DNA from 4 places in the Thalassospira sp. CH_XMU1458 genome. Region 4 is predicted to be linked to each of the others. Evidence: riboswitches for the same ligand, from Rfam matches in the RefSeq annotation. Region 4 holds a riboswitch; each other region holds the start of a gene.

Region 1 (4,064 bases), on a different contig from region 4:
AGAATGATCGCACCGGCCCCGCGCCCGGCCGGAATGGCCAAAAGGGCAACAAACCCGAATGCCACCAGCGCGCCGACAAAGGCGCCAAGTGACAGGGAAACCATGCCCGCGCCAAACCCCAGAATGGCAACGCTGACTGCACCGGTCGATGCCCCGGCCGAAATCCCCAGCAAATAAGGATCAGCAAGGCTATTGCGCAAAAGTGCCTGCAACACTGCGCCGGACAGCGCAAGGGACGCCCCGCAGGCCGCCGCCACCATGGCGCGCGATATCCGGTAATTCCAGATGATCCCGGCATCAATCGGATCAACGTCATAGCCCGCCTGCCAAAGATGATTGGCAATGGTCTGAAAGACGGTGCCAAGGGGAATGTGCGTTTCCCCCTTGGCCGCGGCCATCGCGATGACACCAACAAGCAAAACCAGGGCGCCAAGACTGACACCGGCCCGCACAAGATATGCCCGCCCCGCCAGCGATTGCCGAGGTGGCTGAACCGGCTGCTGCACTGGCGTTGTTTCAAACATTGAATTCTCCGGGCATATCAGGCGCCTTTGGCAGTGCAGGTCAGTTCGAAGCACTCAGTCTTTCGACCGCTTCGGCAAGTGTTTCAATACCATTGATCAGGCGGATGGTCGGATCCATCGACTGGGCGTCCATCACCACGATATTGCCATTGCGCACTGCCTTCATCTGACTTGCGACCGGATCGGTTTTCAGGAAATCCATCTTGACCTGCCAGTCATCGGCCGGAAAACGCCGACGACCCATCTTGCCAATCACGATGATATCAGGATTGGCGCGCGCAATGGTTTCCCAGCCAACGGTCGGCCATTCTTCATTGCTGTCGATGATGTTGCGAACACCAAGTTTACCGGCGATATAGCCCGCCGCGCCGTTCTTGCCCGCCACATAGGGATCACTGTTGATTTCAGGACTGGAAAACCAGAAGACGGCGGATACGTTGTCATGGCCGCTTGCCGTCACACGCGCCAATGAGTTCGCCTGACGTTCCTTCAGGCTGGCAATCAGCGCGTCGCCGCGATCTTCGACATCAAAGATTTGCGCAAGATCGGAAATCTCGCGATAAATCAGATCCATGGTGAAGCCTTCGTGGCGCACCCCGTCACCGCCACCGGCATTGTCCTTGCCCACACAATCAGCAGGTGCGGTGTAGACCGGAATCGACAGCTCGTTGAACTGTTCGGTGGTGCCGACGGTGCCCTTGGGCCCGACATGCCACTGATACTGGGTGGCAACCAGTTGCGGCTTTTGCGCGACAACGGTCTCGAACCCCGGATCATTGTCGGCCAGACGCGGCACAGATGCGTTGACGTCCTTGAATTCATCCATCACCGGACCGAACCAGACACCCGTACCCTTGACCTTGTCGGCCAGGCCCAGCGAATAGAGAATTTCAGTCGTGCTTTGGCCCAACGACACCACGCGATCCGGGGCCGCATCAAATTGCAACATAGTCCCGCAGTTCTCGATACTGAGCGGATATTCGGTTGCGGACGCAAATGAAACAGATGAAATAAGACCAGCGGCAAACACCCCGACCGCCAGTACACGTTTATCGTGATTGATCACTTTTAGTTCCCTCTTGCTGATGCGCTGATCCGGGACCGTTTTGGATGATCCAGTTTCAACGCACCGTCAAATGTTATGTTATAACATAACATCATTTTTACTGCTGTCAATGGACTGGCAAAAGTGTCAGGAGATGACGGAAGATGTCGGCCTTAAAGCTTAGAAAACCTGGGCTAAACTGTTGGGCCAAGACACGTACCGACATTCTCCGGGGCACCCCGCCCGGTCCGTCGTCTTCGTGTCGGCAGGTCTCCTGGCTTACGGGTCAACGCATTTTCCCTGGCCTTCCCGGGTTGATCCCAGTGGCATTGGTCAGAAAAATGCTCGCCGCCTACAGTTGCGGGGGCAGCTTCGGTTAATGAACCCATATTCGGCCCATCTCGAATTCCCTTTATCCGATATTCGGATACCGACACGTCACGGTTAGATTAAACCAAAAACACGGTCAAGGAAATTGGCAGACCACCAGCGGCATTAACGCCAAGGCTCCATGCATAAAAAGCAATTGATACGACCTTGAATTTGCCATGTTTCATCCCGATTACCTCCACACTGCCGGGTATGCTTTCCCGACACCTCAAACCACAGGAATGTGATGAACATGACGACTTCTGTTGAACGCAGACGCTTTTTGAAATCCATCGCGGCAGCCGGTCTTATCCTGCCGGGAATGTCGATCTATCAGCATGCTTTGGCAGATGTCGACGGCCTTGATCTGGGTTCGGCACAGCCGTTTGATTTTGCCGATCTGATTGCACGCGCCAAATCCATGGCCGCATCGGCCTATGAGCCACCCGTTGCGCCAAACCCGGAAATTGTCGGCAAGATCGATTACGACACCCATGGCAAGCTGCATTACAAACGCGACCATTCGCCGTTTTCCGATGGATCAGGCACCTATCCGCTGACCTTCTTCCATCTGGGTATGTATTTCGCCAAACCGGTGCATATGTATCTTCTGGAAAACGGGCAGGCGCGCGAAGTGATCTATAAGCCCGATTACTTTGACATGCCCGAAGACAGCATTGCCCGCCAGTTGCCCGCCAATAGCGGCTTTGCCGGTTTCCGCCTGCATGAAAATCAGGCGCGCGATGACTGGAAAACCCAGGACTGGGCGGCGTTTCTTGGCGCATCCTATTTCCGCGCCATTGGGGATGAAGGCCAGTATGGCCTGTCGGCACGCGGCATTGCGGTCAATACCGCGACCTCGGTTCCCGAAGAATTCCCCGATTTCCGTCAGTTCTTTATCGAACCGGCCAAAAATCCCGAAGACCCGGTGACGGTTTATGCCCTGCTGGATGGCCCCAGCATCACGGGGGCGTATAAATTCCTGCTTTATCGCGGCGAAGGGGTGACGATGGATGTCGAAAAGCATCTGTTTTTGCGCAAGGACATCGAACGGCTTGGTATCGCACCGCTGACCAGCATGTTCTGGTATTCCGAACAGAACAAATCGTTCCGCTTTGACTGGCGCCCGGAAGTGCATGACAGCGACGGGCTGGAGCTTTGGACCGGTGGCGGCGAACGCATCTGGCGACAGCTGAACAACCCGGAAACCATCCGTGCATCGGCATTTGGTGACAACAACCCGCGTGGCTTTGGTCTGATGCAGCGCGATCGCGATGTGAAAAACTATCTGGATGGTGTGCGCTATCACCGCCGTCCCAGCCTGTGGGTCGAACCGCAGGGCGAGTGGAATGACGGCGCGGTTCAGTTGATCGAAATCCCGACCGACGATGAAATCCACGATAACATTGCCGCCTTCTGGGCGCCGAATGGCCCGGCGAAGGCGGGCAATTCTTATCAGTTCAAATACCGCCTGTATTGGCAGGCCCATAACCCGTTCCCGGTCAAGGAACTCGCAACCGCAACCGCAACCCGCATGGGACGTGGCGGGGAGCCCGGCACCAACCGACCCAAGGACGAGATCAAGTTTTCGGTCGAGTTCGAGGGTGAGGTTCTGGGAACGCTTGCCTACGGCGAATTCCCCGAAGTGGTTGTGACATCCTCGCGCGGGGAGATTGTGCGCACCAAGATCGAACCGATCATGGATACCCGCATCTGGCGCGCGGCCTTTGACCTTAAGGCGGCGGGCACAGACCCGGTTGACCTGCGCATGTATCTGAAACGCGGTGATGAACCGCTCAGTGAAACCTGGATGTTCCAGCACCTGCCGGCCGTTGGTAACCAGCAGCAAGGTTAACTCGGCAATCAAACGCGACCAAAAGAAAGACAGGGCAATGTCATTTGCACTGACCCGTCTTTTGGGCGCTGAAAGGTTACCGGTTTCGTTCCAGTGCAATCACCGTATCGATCAGTTTCCCCGGCTTGCTGCCGGGTTTCTGGCCGATGCGCGAGAAATTCTCAACAAAGATCCGCGTCCAATCTGTTAGATCAAGGTTCAGTGCGACCAAAGCTTCTTCCGGTGTCGGGAAATCCGTTTCCCATTGTGTCTCCGACCATGGTGGCACCGA
Region 2 (4,064 bases), on a different contig from region 4:
TGCCTCGCCCGCCTGCTTTGCACGCAAAGTTGCTGCCGGCTGCATCTCAAAGCCCGACGTCTGATCGGCGGCCTGCAGTAAGGCCGGTTTGACCTTGGCGATCAGATACACCGATGCCGCTGATACCAGTCCTTCGACCACCATGATCGGAATGTGGGCAAAGAAGACCAGCTTGGCCGCCGGAACAAATGCATCACCACTGAGTGCAAGCGAAATCGCGACAAACACCGTTGTCAGCGCGATGGAAAACGCACCGGCACATCCACCAAGCACGGCCGCCGTGACCGGGCTGCTGCGCGACACCATTCCCCGGAACAAAAGGCCCGCCAGCACAGCCGGAAAGGCGATATTGACCGTATTGACGCCAAGAACCGTCAAACCGCCAAAGCCAAAGAAAACGGCCTGAAGCAAGAGACCGACAAAAAGTGCCGGAAACGCGGTCCAGCCAAGCACCAGCCCGGCAAGACCGCTCATGATCAGATGCACACTGGATGGTCCCACCGGCACATGAATAAGCGAGGCAACAAAGAATGTTGCCGACAAAACCCCGGTTGCGGGAATTTTATCGATTGGCAGTTTCCGCAGTCCAAGGCTAAGCCCGGCAACTGCAAGAACACCCCCGCCAATCAAGACTTCCGGTGCCAGCGCACCATCAACAATATGCATCTGTTTTGTCCCTCGCCTATTTCACATCATAGGCGCGAACCCACAGGACTGCATCCTGTGAAAGTTCCTTGCCCTGAAATTCTTTGTCAGGGCCGCTGCCAAGTGCTGCAAATCCCCAAAAACCTGCTTTGGGGACACCAAAAGTGAAATACCCGTTTTGATCGGAAATGGCCACAACCGCACCACCGGGCATTGGCGATGCCGTTGGCCCTTTGGGTGTGTTGCTGGCCATATCAGGTTCTGCGGCCATGTATTCGATTTCGACTTCAACACCGGCCACAGGTTGGCCTTCGCTTAAGACACGGCCGGTAAAGGTCGAACCGGCAATGATGTTGGTTGGTCGATTAAGCGGCAGGATTTCGGTTTTAAGACCTTGCGGTTCCATCCAGTCGGTCGGAATTTCATTGCGGTTCACATAGGACTTCGTGATCTGCTGGATGAAGATATCTTCGCTTTCTTCGTAATACGGCGTCGGCACCACCACCATGACGTAATCACCGCTGCGGCGCAGAGTCAAAGTTGCGTCAAAGGCAGCTGCCGAGTTGGCAATTCCGGTGAAAGTAATCGGCGAAATCGTTGATTTCAGATCAATTTTCTCGCCGCGGTTAACCGCATAAAATTCAAGCGGCTCGGCCATATCCATGACATGGCCGTTTTCAAACGGGTGCCAGAAAATCAGCTTCACCGGCTGATCCCCGGCCTTGGTCACGTTCACGTCCGGCGTATAGGCCAATTGAAAATGCGCATGCGTCGGCATGGTCGCCGACAGCACACAGGCGCTTGCAATTGCAAGCCTGCCAAGGGTCTTCAACATATAATCGTCTCTTTCTCAAACGATGCACGCAGGCCAACGGCCCAACGCACAGGGTCAGGACAAAGAACGATAGGATGGCTGGAAGCAAGATTGCGGATCTTCAAAAGACCGTTTGTACCCCTGCAACCTGACGCTCACCCCGGCGTCCAACAGTTTCATACCGGGCAATCGGCACCCGGCAGTCAAAGGCAGGTCTCCTGGCTCACGGTTTGAAAAGCAATGCGCCTTCCCGGTTTGCACCAGTGGCATATGCAATGCTCTGACCGCTTACAGTTGCGGGGGCAGCCGTGGCTTTGTCATGCATGACGCACCACGTTCCCTTTTAAGTTGGTCCAATCGGATCAACACCAAAGACAATGTCATAATCCACGTCGGACGGATTGCTGTCAACTCCTTGCCCCAAGGTCCGTGACAATCTTTTTGCGGATGGCTTGACGCGCCTTAAACCGGGCGCGAAGATCACCCGCAACTTTGCCGACGGGCCGCAAAAGCCTGCAATGAGATGGGTGGAAACATTATGAAACCTGAAACGGTTCTTGTTTTCTGGTTCAAGGAACTCGAAGAAAAACAGTGGTTTATCAAGGATAAAGCCCTCGATCGCCATATCGCGGAACGCTTTGCCGATTTTCATGCCGCCGCCACGGCCGGAGAGCTTTTTAACTGGCGCAAAACCGCCCATGGACGACTTGCAGAAATCATCGTTCTTGATCAGTTTTCACGCAATATGTACCGCGATCAGCCACAGTCCTTTGCATCAGATCCAATGGCATTGGTGCTGGCACAGGAAGCTGTTTCCTTGAGGCTGGATCGCAAACTGGTCACACCGCAGGAACAGGCATTTCTGTATATGCCCTACATGCACTCGGAATCAGAAATCATTCATGAAGTGGCGGTTGACCTGTTTTCACAGCCCGGCCTTGAGCACAATTACGAGTTCGAGCTGAAACACAAGAAGATCATTGACCGGTTTGGCCGCTATCCACACCGCAATGAAATACTGGGTCGTCCATCGACGCCAGAGGAAGTGGCGTTTCTCAAAGAACCCGGATCATCGTTCTGAGCATTAAAAAAGGGACGGTTTCCCGTCCCTTTTATTCGATCTCACTTGATCACGGAACATCAGCCAACATCACGGTCGCGATTATCCCACCAGCCCTGCACAAGGCTTTCTGCCTCATCCATGTAATCCGCCTTGCCGGCAAGGAAGGCTGCCATGGCAGCACTGCCCTTGATCTTGGCTTCGGCAGGAATATCTTCTACCTCGCCACGCCAGACAGCCAGGAAGTGCTTTAGCGACACAGGGCTTTGGTCTTCGCCATCCTTTTCGGTTTTTGATAGCAATGCGGGCCAGCGAACATCATTCAGCTCACCATTATCAAGCATGCGCAGATCGACATGCTTATAGGGTGTTCTTTCGGCTTCGCCGCCACCGCCCTTGATCACACCGATGCGTGGAAGCTCCAAAAGCTTGCCGGTTTCACGATGGACATCAAGAAACGCCGGATGAAACACACCAAGGAAGGCTGCACGCGCATGCAACGGATTAAGCAAACGCAGTAACGTATTGACCGGACTACGCAATCCAAGAAGCGGACGCAATCCGATCAGCTCCTGCAGTTTGGGATGCATGTGACGCAGCGGCAGATATGCAAAGCCCTTCGATGCGATATCAGAACGCGCTTCTTCTGCAGACATGGCAATCGGAAGCTTAAGCGCCTTGATGGCAACTTCTGTGCTGATCCCGTTGACCAGATGCGAGTTATAGCCATGCATCAGCACCGGAACATTATTCTGTGACAGCAAAAGCGCCGACAGCACGAACCAAGGCAGACCACGGGTCCGACCGGCCGCATAGGATGGCCAATCCAGCGCAGGACGCATAAGCGCGTCATCTTTGCTGTCTTCATCCGGTTCAAGGCGCGCGGCCTTGCGCACAGCTTCGATCATGCCAGCCAGTTCTTCGGGCGTTTCAGCACGGTAGCGCAGCATCAAAAGGAATGCGCCAAGCTGGATCGGTTCGACCTCGTCGCGCAGGATCATCGAGAACGCATCAAATGCCTCCTCGCGGGTCAGACTGCGCGAACGGCCCGGCCCACGGAAAAACGTGCGCAGATAGCCAGAAAACGGATGCGCCTCTGGTAAGACATTCTCATCCTCGAGCTGTTCAAGATGCTCGTCGGTCATATGGTTTCACCGGAATAGTTGGTGTTACTGATCGTGAATACGCGTGAAGACCCACTCTGTCTCGGTCGAGAGGTCATCCTGATAGCGATAGCCATCAACATTAAACTTCTTGAGCTCTTGCGGGTCTTCGAGCCGATTGTCAATCATATAGCGTGCCATCATGCCACGCGCACGCTTTGCCGAGAAGCCGACAACCTTGGCCGTACCGCCCTTCACTTCCTTGAACACAGGCGTAATTACCGGGCCATCAAGGACCTTGGTCTTGATCGATTTGAAATACTCGTTCGAGGCGAGATTGATCAGGCTACGGTCCTTGTGACCTTTGGTAATCTCGTTGATTTCTTTTGAAAGCTTATCATCCCAGAACGCGTAAAGGTCCTTGCCCCGCGGGTTCGAAAGG
Region 3 (4,064 bases), 550 kb from region 4:
GTGCCATAAAGATCGGTAAACATGTGCCCGATGGTGGCACCTGCGCGCGCGGCCTCAATCATGGCGCTCAGGCTTTTGCCGACCGTGCCATCAAATTTGGTCTGGCGGGCCTTGGCATCTGCAACGATTGCCTCAAGGTCCGGCTTTTCGCAGGTTACTTTGGCTTCTGTGATGTTGGGAAATTCCGACACACCGGTCAGCGGATTACGACGGGTCGACAGGCGGTTTTCACGCGCATTCCAAACGGTCTCGATCTCGGTCTTGAGACTGCCATTGGCAAGGGCACTTAGAATACCACCCGAAGATTCAAGCGACTGGAATTTCGTCCAGGCGGCCTTCGCCAGCTCCTTGGTCAGGTTTTCAATAAACCACGAACCACCAGCCGGATCGATGACCCGGTGCACGTTGCTTTCTTCCTGTAAAATCAGTTGGGTGTTGCGTGCAATACGGCGTGCAAAGCCATCTGGCAGGCCAATCAGATGATCATAAGGCAGGCAGGTCACACTGTCCGCACCACCCAGACCGGCGGCAAAGCTGGTGACCGTTGTGCGCAGCATATTGACCCACGGATCAACCTTGGTCAGGGCCATTTCGGCTGAAACCGCGTTGACCGTAATCGTCGCATCCTCGGCACCCGATGCCGAAAGGACGCGGCTCCACATCATGCGAAGGGCACGCAGCTTGGCGATCCCGGCAAAGAAGTCGGTGCCGATGGCAACGTTAAACACCATCGCACCCGCGGCCTGATCAACCGCCATCCCGGCATCGGTCAGGGCGCGCAAATAGGTCACCCCGCTTGCCAGCAGGCAGGCCAGTTCCTGACCATCGGTGGCCCCGGCATTGTAATAAGGTGCGCCATTCACTGAAATTGCGGTTGCCAGCGGGAACAGATCAATCAGCTCGACCGCAACGCTTGCCGCATGATCAACCGCATCCTGTGCGCCACAGGGCAGGGTGCCAGTGGACGCAAGGGTTCCGATCGGATCAATGTTAAAGGCCGGTGCGGCTTCGTCGGCACCATCGGTATTTGCGATATGGGCGGCCAGAAGTGCTGCGGCCGGAACACCTGCCGCCCCGGCATCAAGTCCGACGGTGGCAAGGTTGGTGTAAACATCCTCAAGCGCGGCATCGAGATCGGCCAGACAATGAATGGCAATACCGTCAACACCGACCTCGGCAGAACTGATTTCGCGCCCGGCACGGGCGGCGGCATCAAGTTTTAGCGTGATTGAGGTCGCCCCATTTTCAAGGTCCTCGAGGATCGCGGTATTGGTCGCCTTGGGATCGGGATGGGTATGAAGTTGACGGATGTCCCAACCGGTTACGGTTTCGCGCGGCTCGACCGTGGCATTAAGAACTTCGTGGATCAGCCGGGTCGCGTCATCCTGATCGTCATTTGTATAGATCGGCTGAACGGAAAAACCATCAAGCGTATTGGTGACAAGCTTCTTTTCGAACGGGGCCCCTTTAAGGGCCTCTTCGGCAAGCTTGCGCCAACTTGCGTAATCAGCAGATGGAAATTCGGATGCGAGCTTTAGCGGGTCGGACATGGTTTCTCCCGGCTTGGTGTGTCCCGTCCTTGATGCGACTCCATATGGGGTCTTCATATGGCGTCGGGCACGGAACGTTGCCAAATTCTATTCTACTACGGATTCCCAGTACCCGGTACACCCCGCCCGGCCCATTTCATGCCAAGAAAACACCATCGGTATTCTGACTCGCGAGAAAGCCTGCAAAAAGGCCGTCACGCTTACAGTTGCGGGGGCAGTTCCGGGCTTGGCCAAAGTGCGCTAAAGCACGGCCGCACCGGATTCCCGATCCTATTTTCCGGTCACATTCGCGACATGGCGGTTTATAGCACCTGTCCTTAATTCCGTAAATAGGCATGGAAATACCTATTTAGACGGATATCGACCCCGACAAATCAGGTTTCCGTAACGTTATGTCGGCGGAAACATTGGGGTTTTGCACGTCTGTTCGTGGTTTGCGCGCCGCATGGTTCCGATCCTTGCGGCCTTATACTTTCGCGGCACGGGTGCAAGATCAGGGTGAAGCCGGAACATTGCGTGGCAAAAATTTGGCGGGTTTAACCAATTTGACATTTTCGTCTGTCAGTTTGGACTTGTCCCAAAACTCGGAGTATCGCCATCCATGAACGCGCTCAGCGCCATGCCGTCGCAATTCTGTCCTGATGGACTGGTTGCGTTCGCCGACGACAGTCCCAGCGCCAAAGCAGCCCTTGAAACAGTGTTGCGTCGGGCAGGATATGACGTGGCCGGTTTTGATTGTGCCGATGATCTGATTGATCAGCTGGACGGGCTTTATCCCCGTGCCATCATCCTTGATATCGAAATGCCGGGTATGAGCGGCTTTGAAGCGTTCTGCGAAATTCGCCGCCGCTATCCCAACAGCCAAAACGTGCCGGTTTTCTTCTTCTCGGCCCATTATGATGCCGACACCCGCGCACAAGCCGATGCGCTTGGGGCGGCCGATTTCATCAGCAAGGACGCCAGCCCGAAAGTGGTGCTTGAGCAACTCAATCGGGTGCTGGGTCATTCCATCAGTGCCTGCTAGCGGTGCTGCCAGACCAGCCCTGCCTTGATCAATCCTGAACGGATCGCCACGCCCTGCCTTACGCAGGGCGTTGTTGTCTGTGGGTCCTGTGGGTCTCCTCGCCCAGGGAAATGATGCTGTCTGCAGCACCATGCACATGATAAAGCCGGTCTGTCGGCAAGGTGGTTGCCGGATCAATCGCAGGCTTCTTGGCGAGCCGATCATAGATCGGGGCGAGCGGCACATTCATCGCGTCAAACAACTGATCGTAACTTTCCAGAACGAAATAGGTTTTCTGGAAATCATCAATCGCATAATCCGTGCCCATGACGCGTTCAAGCTCGAACGCTACCCGGTTTGGTGTGGGATCGGTCACCGAATAGATGGTTTCGGTTTGCGATGACAACATGCCAGCCCCATAGGCGCGCAATCCATGCGGGGTCATGATCAGGCCAAACTCCACCATGTACCAATACATCCGCGCCAGCTGTTTCAGGCCGCCCATCGCAATGGCCTCTGGGCCCTTGGCGCCATAGGCTGCCAGATAGTCGGCAAAGGTCGGGTCATAGAGCATCGGCACATGACCAAAAAAGTCATGGAAGATGTCGGGTTCGACCAGATAATCCATTTCCTCGGGCTTGCGCAGCCACACCGTGACCGGGAACCGCCGATTGGCAAGATGGTCAAAAAACACATCATCAGGCACCAGCCCCGGAACAGCCACAAGATGCCAGCCGGTCGCCGCATGGAGCTTCTCGCTAACCCGGCCGAAATGCGGAATCTGATCCGCCGCATCAAGTTTCATCAGATTGCGAATGTAATCCTCGGCGGCATAACCGGCCAAAATGCGCGACTGGCGGTCATAAAGTTTGCGCCAAAGTTCGTGCTCGGCCTCGGTATATGTGCTCCAGTCCTGATCGATGGTGTAGTCGTCATTGATGTGGCTGTAATCACCACGCAGATCGTTTCCCTGATTCATGGCCGTCCTCTTTCGGGTTCTATTGCCGATTTACAAGGATCATTTTACATCAACTCTAATGTCATTTTCTGGCCAATAGGGCATCGAAATCGGCTATGATGTGCATATTGTGACCTTGTGTGTTTGATTTGGGGTTTAAAATGACCGACGTGACGCTAAGTGCGACCGATATCCGCATCCTGCAGGCCCTGCAAAAGGACGCCGCCATCAGCAATGTTCAACTGGCTGAAATGGTCGGCATGTCGCCATCGCCGTGTTTGCGTCGGGTCAAACAGCTTGAGGCATCCGGGGTGATCAAACGTCAGGTCGCCCTTCTGGATCGCAAGAAACTCGGCTTTGGGGTGCTGGCGACCATTCAGGTCCGCTTGCAAAGCCATACCGAACAAGGGGCGGAGGATTTCGCCCGCGCGATGAATGATCTTCCGGAAATCCTGTCCTGCTGGGCGATGACGGGACGGCAGGATTTTCTGCTGGTGTCTGTGGCACGCGATATCGAAAGCTTTGGCGATTTTGTTACCCATCAGTTGCTTTC
Region 4 (4,064 bases):
TCAGGCGGCTTTGATGGCGGCCTCGATCGCAGTGCGGTCCAGACCATGCAGGCCAATCACCACCAATTCCGAGCGGCGGGTTTCGCCATCCGCCCACGGACGGTCGAAATAGCGCTGAAAACGTTCACCAACCCCCTGAACCACATGGCGCATCGGTTTGCCCGGCACATCAACGAATCCTTTGATGCGCAGCACGTCAAACTGACGCACGACATCAATCAGGCGCTTCTCAAGGTTGGCCGGATCACTGATCGCATCAAGCGATACGACAAAACTGTCGAAATCATCATGATCATGTTCGTGGCCATCGTCATGATGGCTTGGGCGACTATCAAGGTCATCCTCGGCGGCAGCCCCCAGACCAAGCAGGATGGCGTTTTCAACCCGTGAATGTTCGGTCGCGATAATCTTGACTGACGGCTTTTTCAGCTCTGCACGGATATCGGCTTCGACCTTGCTGCGTTCGGCATCGGTCAGAAGGTCCGTCTTGTTGAGAACCACCATATCGGCACAGTGAAGCTGTTCTTCGAACAGTTCTTCAAGCGGGCTTTCATGATCAAGATTTTCGTCTGCTTCGCGTTGCGCCTGTACCGCGTGATGATCATGGGCAAACAGACCATCACGCAGGGCCGCGCCATCAAGAACCGCCACAACGCCATCAACGGTCACACGCGACCGGACTTCGGGCCAGTTAAACGCCTTTACCAACGGTTTTGGCAGGGCAAGACCAGATGTTTCGATCACGATATGATCAGGCGGCGTTTCACGGTCAATCAGGCCCTGGATGGTAGGCAGGAAGTCATCAGCCACGGTACAGCAGATGCAACCATTGGCCAGTTCAACAACGTCATCTTCTTCGCAGCCTTCAATGCCACAGCCATTGATGATGCCTCGATCCACACCCAGATCGCCAAATTCATTGATGATCAGCGCGATGCGTTTGCCATTGGCATTTTCCAGCATATTGCGGATCATGGTTGTCTTGCCAGCGCCCAGAAAACCGGTAATGACGGTTGCCGGGATTTTGCCCAATTGTGCCATTTCTGAAATCCTTAAAATTCAATAATTTATGTTGTTATTTGACCGACATCGGAATGCCGGCCACCACAAGGGTGACCTTGTCTGCAATCTCTGCAATGCGTTGATGCAGGCGTCCGGCATGATCGCGAAAGGCCCGCGCCATCGCATTTTCCGGCACGATGCCAAAACCAACCTCGTTTGAGACAAAAAGCACCGGCACGACAAGGGTTGGCACCAGATCACAAAGAGCTGCGATCTCGGCATCAATGTCGCGGTCTTCAAGCATCAGATTGGTCAGCCACAAGGTCAGACAATCAACAAGAACAGGCTTGCCGCCTGTGACATTACAGGTCTGCAGCGCCGAACAAAGTTCGACCGGTTCCTCGAGTGTCTGCCAAAGATCGCCGCGTGATTTTTTGTGAAGATCTATGCGGTTGGCCATTTCGTCATCCCAGGCACGCCCGGTTGCGATATATGTGCCACCGCCCGCCTGATTAATGATGTTTTCGGCAAACCGGCTTTTGCCGGATCGCGCCCCGCCAAGGATCAGATGCGTCCCGCCAGAGGGGCCGTCAGGGGGTAAAGTCTGGGTCATCCCGTTTCTTCCTCGCCATGGCCTCCCACCGAGGCCCGATTGCGTCGTCACCTTCCTTCGAATAGTGACACCTTCGGCAGGTTTCCTGGCTGCGGGCATGAAAGCGATCCGCCTTCCCGGTTTCCCGGTGGCTGGTCTGGCGCGTTGGCACCGACCCGGATCTCCCAACCCGATACAGTTGCGGGGGCAGCATCGGCCTTGCACCGATTTCCCATCACCGAACGATGCGCCGAACCTAGCAGGTTTGCCAAAAATGCCAAAGGTCATTCTCGGCACTTAACCCTTCGTTACCACCCCACCCTAATCGGAAGGTCAGTATTTGTAAGAATTGTCTGCTTGAGAGGTCATACCATTTCAGCCAACATCAAGCCGTTGCGCTGGAACTAGGGTCAGGACCTATTAATTTGATTTGAATGGCAGACGTTATATTTGCGAAATCCAAGGAAAAGCCCGCCGGGCGGGTTGGTATCCCGCACAAGGGATTTGACGCTGGAGTTTGCAAATATAACGTCTGTCCTTCGGATTAATCGGATTTGCACGGACTACTTTGTCGTAAAACCTTGAAAGATAAATATCTTCCTGCAGTTTTACTCCGCGTATCCGCGCAAATCTGTTTAACCATTCAAACCAAATTAATAGGTCCTGACCCTAAAGACGGAACAATCCGCAATCTGGCGAAAACCCGGGAAGTAGACTCATCACCCGGATGGCTGCAGGAAATACTGCAACCGAAACTCTTGGGGTAATCTGGATTTTTCAAGACCAATGGCAATACGTTCTCACCTATCCAAAATCCGACAGATGAACGCGCCAACCTGGACCACATCGTCTCGCAAGGACATGTGGCTGGGATTGCTGGACCGTCTGAACAGTCCTGATCGGTCATTTCAGGATTTTCTTGAACAGCGCGCAGCCGATGGCGAGATCACTCTGGCACGCCGCGATGTGCGTGACATCTTTGCCGAGGATGCCTCAAAGGGTGTAATCGCAACCATCATCTGGTCCCATGAACGTGGCATTCGCGTCAATGCGCTTTCGTTGCTTGTGCGCGATATGCCAACCCTAGTGACCCTGATGTCGATCTCGGATTTCGGACAGGACGAGTTGAACGAGCTGCTTTCCCAGCCGGGCATTTCCGTTCCGACTGCCAGCAAGATGTTGTCTGCCTGCGGCAAGACTTATTGCGGAATGCCGGCTGCCATCATTGATGACACCATCATCCAGGTGATTGAAAACGCATCCTTTGCCAGTGATTTCCCGAATGTCGCCAAATTGCGAAGCAAATCACGCAGCCGCCCGGTGCCCTATTATCAGGCCTATCTGCGCGATGTTTTCGACATCTGCGAAAAACATGATCTGAATCCGGATATGGTTGACCGCTATCTGGCAGAACACGCGCTTGATGACATGGCATCCGATATCGAGCTGGCCTCTGCCTGACGGAACATGCCTTAAGCTCCTTAAAAGCGCTGATTGACAGCGGTCACGCGCCAGCCCGGTTCGTCGACACCGTCGATATATTCAAGCGTGGTCAGACCCAACGTGTCGATATGAAATGCCAATGCGGTTTCAAGGGATAAACCCAGTGCATTGGCAAGCATGGCACGCACTGTGCCGCCATGAACGACAGCGACAATGTCGCGCCCGGCCCAATCCGCACTCAATCGGCCAAAGACGGGTCCGACACGGGCAACCACATCGGCAAAGCTTTCACCCTTTGGGGGGTGTTGGCGGGCAAAGTCGGTCCAGAACCGTGTTGTTTCCCCCTTGGGCAAATCATTCCAGTTCTGCAATTCCCAATCACCAAAATGCTGTTCGGCAAAGCCGCTTTCAGCCTGCGGCGCTATGTCTTTATCCATGAACGCCTGCAGACTGCGCGCCGTATCATGCGTACGTGACAGATGGCTGGTTACCCAGACGGCATCACCCGGCAGTTGCCCGGCAAGGGCAGCCAGTGCCTTTTCATCGGAAAGGTCGGCAGGCATGTCACTTTGGCCATAGACCAGCCGTTTCGGATTTTGGACGGGCGCGTGACGCACCAGCCACCAGCGGGTTATTTTCAAACTGCTCACGGCATTCCTTCTTGTTGCTGTGCTGGTTGATCAAAGGGCGGCAATAAAGGCGATACCAACAAACAGTTCGGTCACGATCTGGGTTGCCCCCAGGACATCCCCTGTCTGGCCACCGATCTGCCATTTCGCGACCGCCGCAACAATACCCACCGCCAAAAGTCCACCCATTAGAATGGCCATCGTCGCAAACAGACCCGATAAAACAAGCGACAGGATCAAAGCAAGGCCAACACCCAAACCGACCATCATCAAATTTGGCGTTCCGGCCCCCTTGCCCAAACCATCGGCGCGCGCCGGAGGCAGGATATGCATCACGACTGGCATTGCCGCCCGTGATGTTATTGCCATCACCAGAAACAGGATCGCTGCCTGCCCGG

Evidence for each region. A riboswitch is a leader RNA that binds a small molecule or an ion and turns the genes downstream of it on or off. The one in region 4 is predicted to bind cobalamin.
Region 1: it holds a riboswitch for cobalamin, as region 4 does, so the genes downstream of both, WBY09_RS16380 (ABC transporter substrate-binding protein) here and cobU (bifunctional adenosylcobinamide kinase/adenosylcobinamide-phosphate guanylyltransferase) in region 4, are expected to answer to the same signal.
Region 2: it holds a riboswitch for cobalamin, as region 4 does, so the genes downstream of both, WBY09_RS10270 (DUF4198 domain-containing protein) here and cobU (bifunctional adenosylcobinamide kinase/adenosylcobinamide-phosphate guanylyltransferase) in region 4, are expected to answer to the same signal.
Region 3: it holds a riboswitch for cobalamin, as region 4 does, so the genes downstream of both, WBY09_RS03580 (methylmalonyl-CoA mutase family protein) here and cobU (bifunctional adenosylcobinamide kinase/adenosylcobinamide-phosphate guanylyltransferase) in region 4, are expected to answer to the same signal.

The regions. Positions count from the first base shown of each region.
Region 1 is NZ_JAYMDW010000003.1:511,702-515,765, reverse strand. Features, by position in the region: gene WBY09_RS16385 (FecCD family ABC transporter permease) at 1-524, opposite strand, end outside; gene WBY09_RS16380 (ABC transporter substrate-binding protein) at 565-1,590, opposite strand; cobalamin riboswitch at 1,817-2,019, opposite strand; gene WBY09_RS16375 (glucan biosynthesis protein) at 2,192-3,793, shown strand; gene WBY09_RS16370 (class I SAM-dependent methyltransferase) at 3,870-4,064, opposite strand, start outside.
Region 2 is NZ_JAYMDW010000002.1:621,307-625,370, reverse strand. Features, by position in the region: gene cbiM (cobalt transporter CbiM) at 1-666, opposite strand, end outside; gene WBY09_RS10270 (DUF4198 domain-containing protein) at 683-1,480, opposite strand; cobalamin riboswitch at 1,651-1,847, opposite strand; gene WBY09_RS10265 (DUF924 family protein) at 1,998-2,540, shown strand; gene WBY09_RS10260 (glycosyl transferase family protein) at 2,600-3,664, opposite strand; gene yaaA (peroxide stress protein YaaA) at 3,689-4,064, opposite strand, start outside.
Region 3 is NZ_JAYMDW010000001.1:787,616-791,679, forward strand. Features, by position in the region: gene WBY09_RS03580 (methylmalonyl-CoA mutase family protein) at 1-1,550, opposite strand, end outside; cobalamin riboswitch at 1,687-1,865, opposite strand; gene WBY09_RS03585 (response regulator) at 2,152-2,574, shown strand; gene phhA (phenylalanine 4-monooxygenase) at 2,633-3,532, opposite strand; gene WBY09_RS03595 (Lrp/AsnC family transcriptional regulator) at 3,673-4,064, shown strand, end outside.
Region 4 is NZ_JAYMDW010000001.1:235,890-239,953, forward strand. Features, by position in the region: gene cobW (cobalamin biosynthesis protein CobW) at 1-1,041, opposite strand; gene cobU (bifunctional adenosylcobinamide kinase/adenosylcobinamide-phosphate guanylyltransferase) at 1,076-1,615, opposite strand; cobalamin riboswitch at 1,674-1,864, opposite strand; gene WBY09_RS01070 (hypothetical protein) at 2,417-3,055, shown strand; gene WBY09_RS01075 (histidine phosphatase family protein) at 3,076-3,687, opposite strand; gene cobS (adenosylcobinamide-GDP ribazoletransferase) at 3,718-4,064, opposite strand, start outside.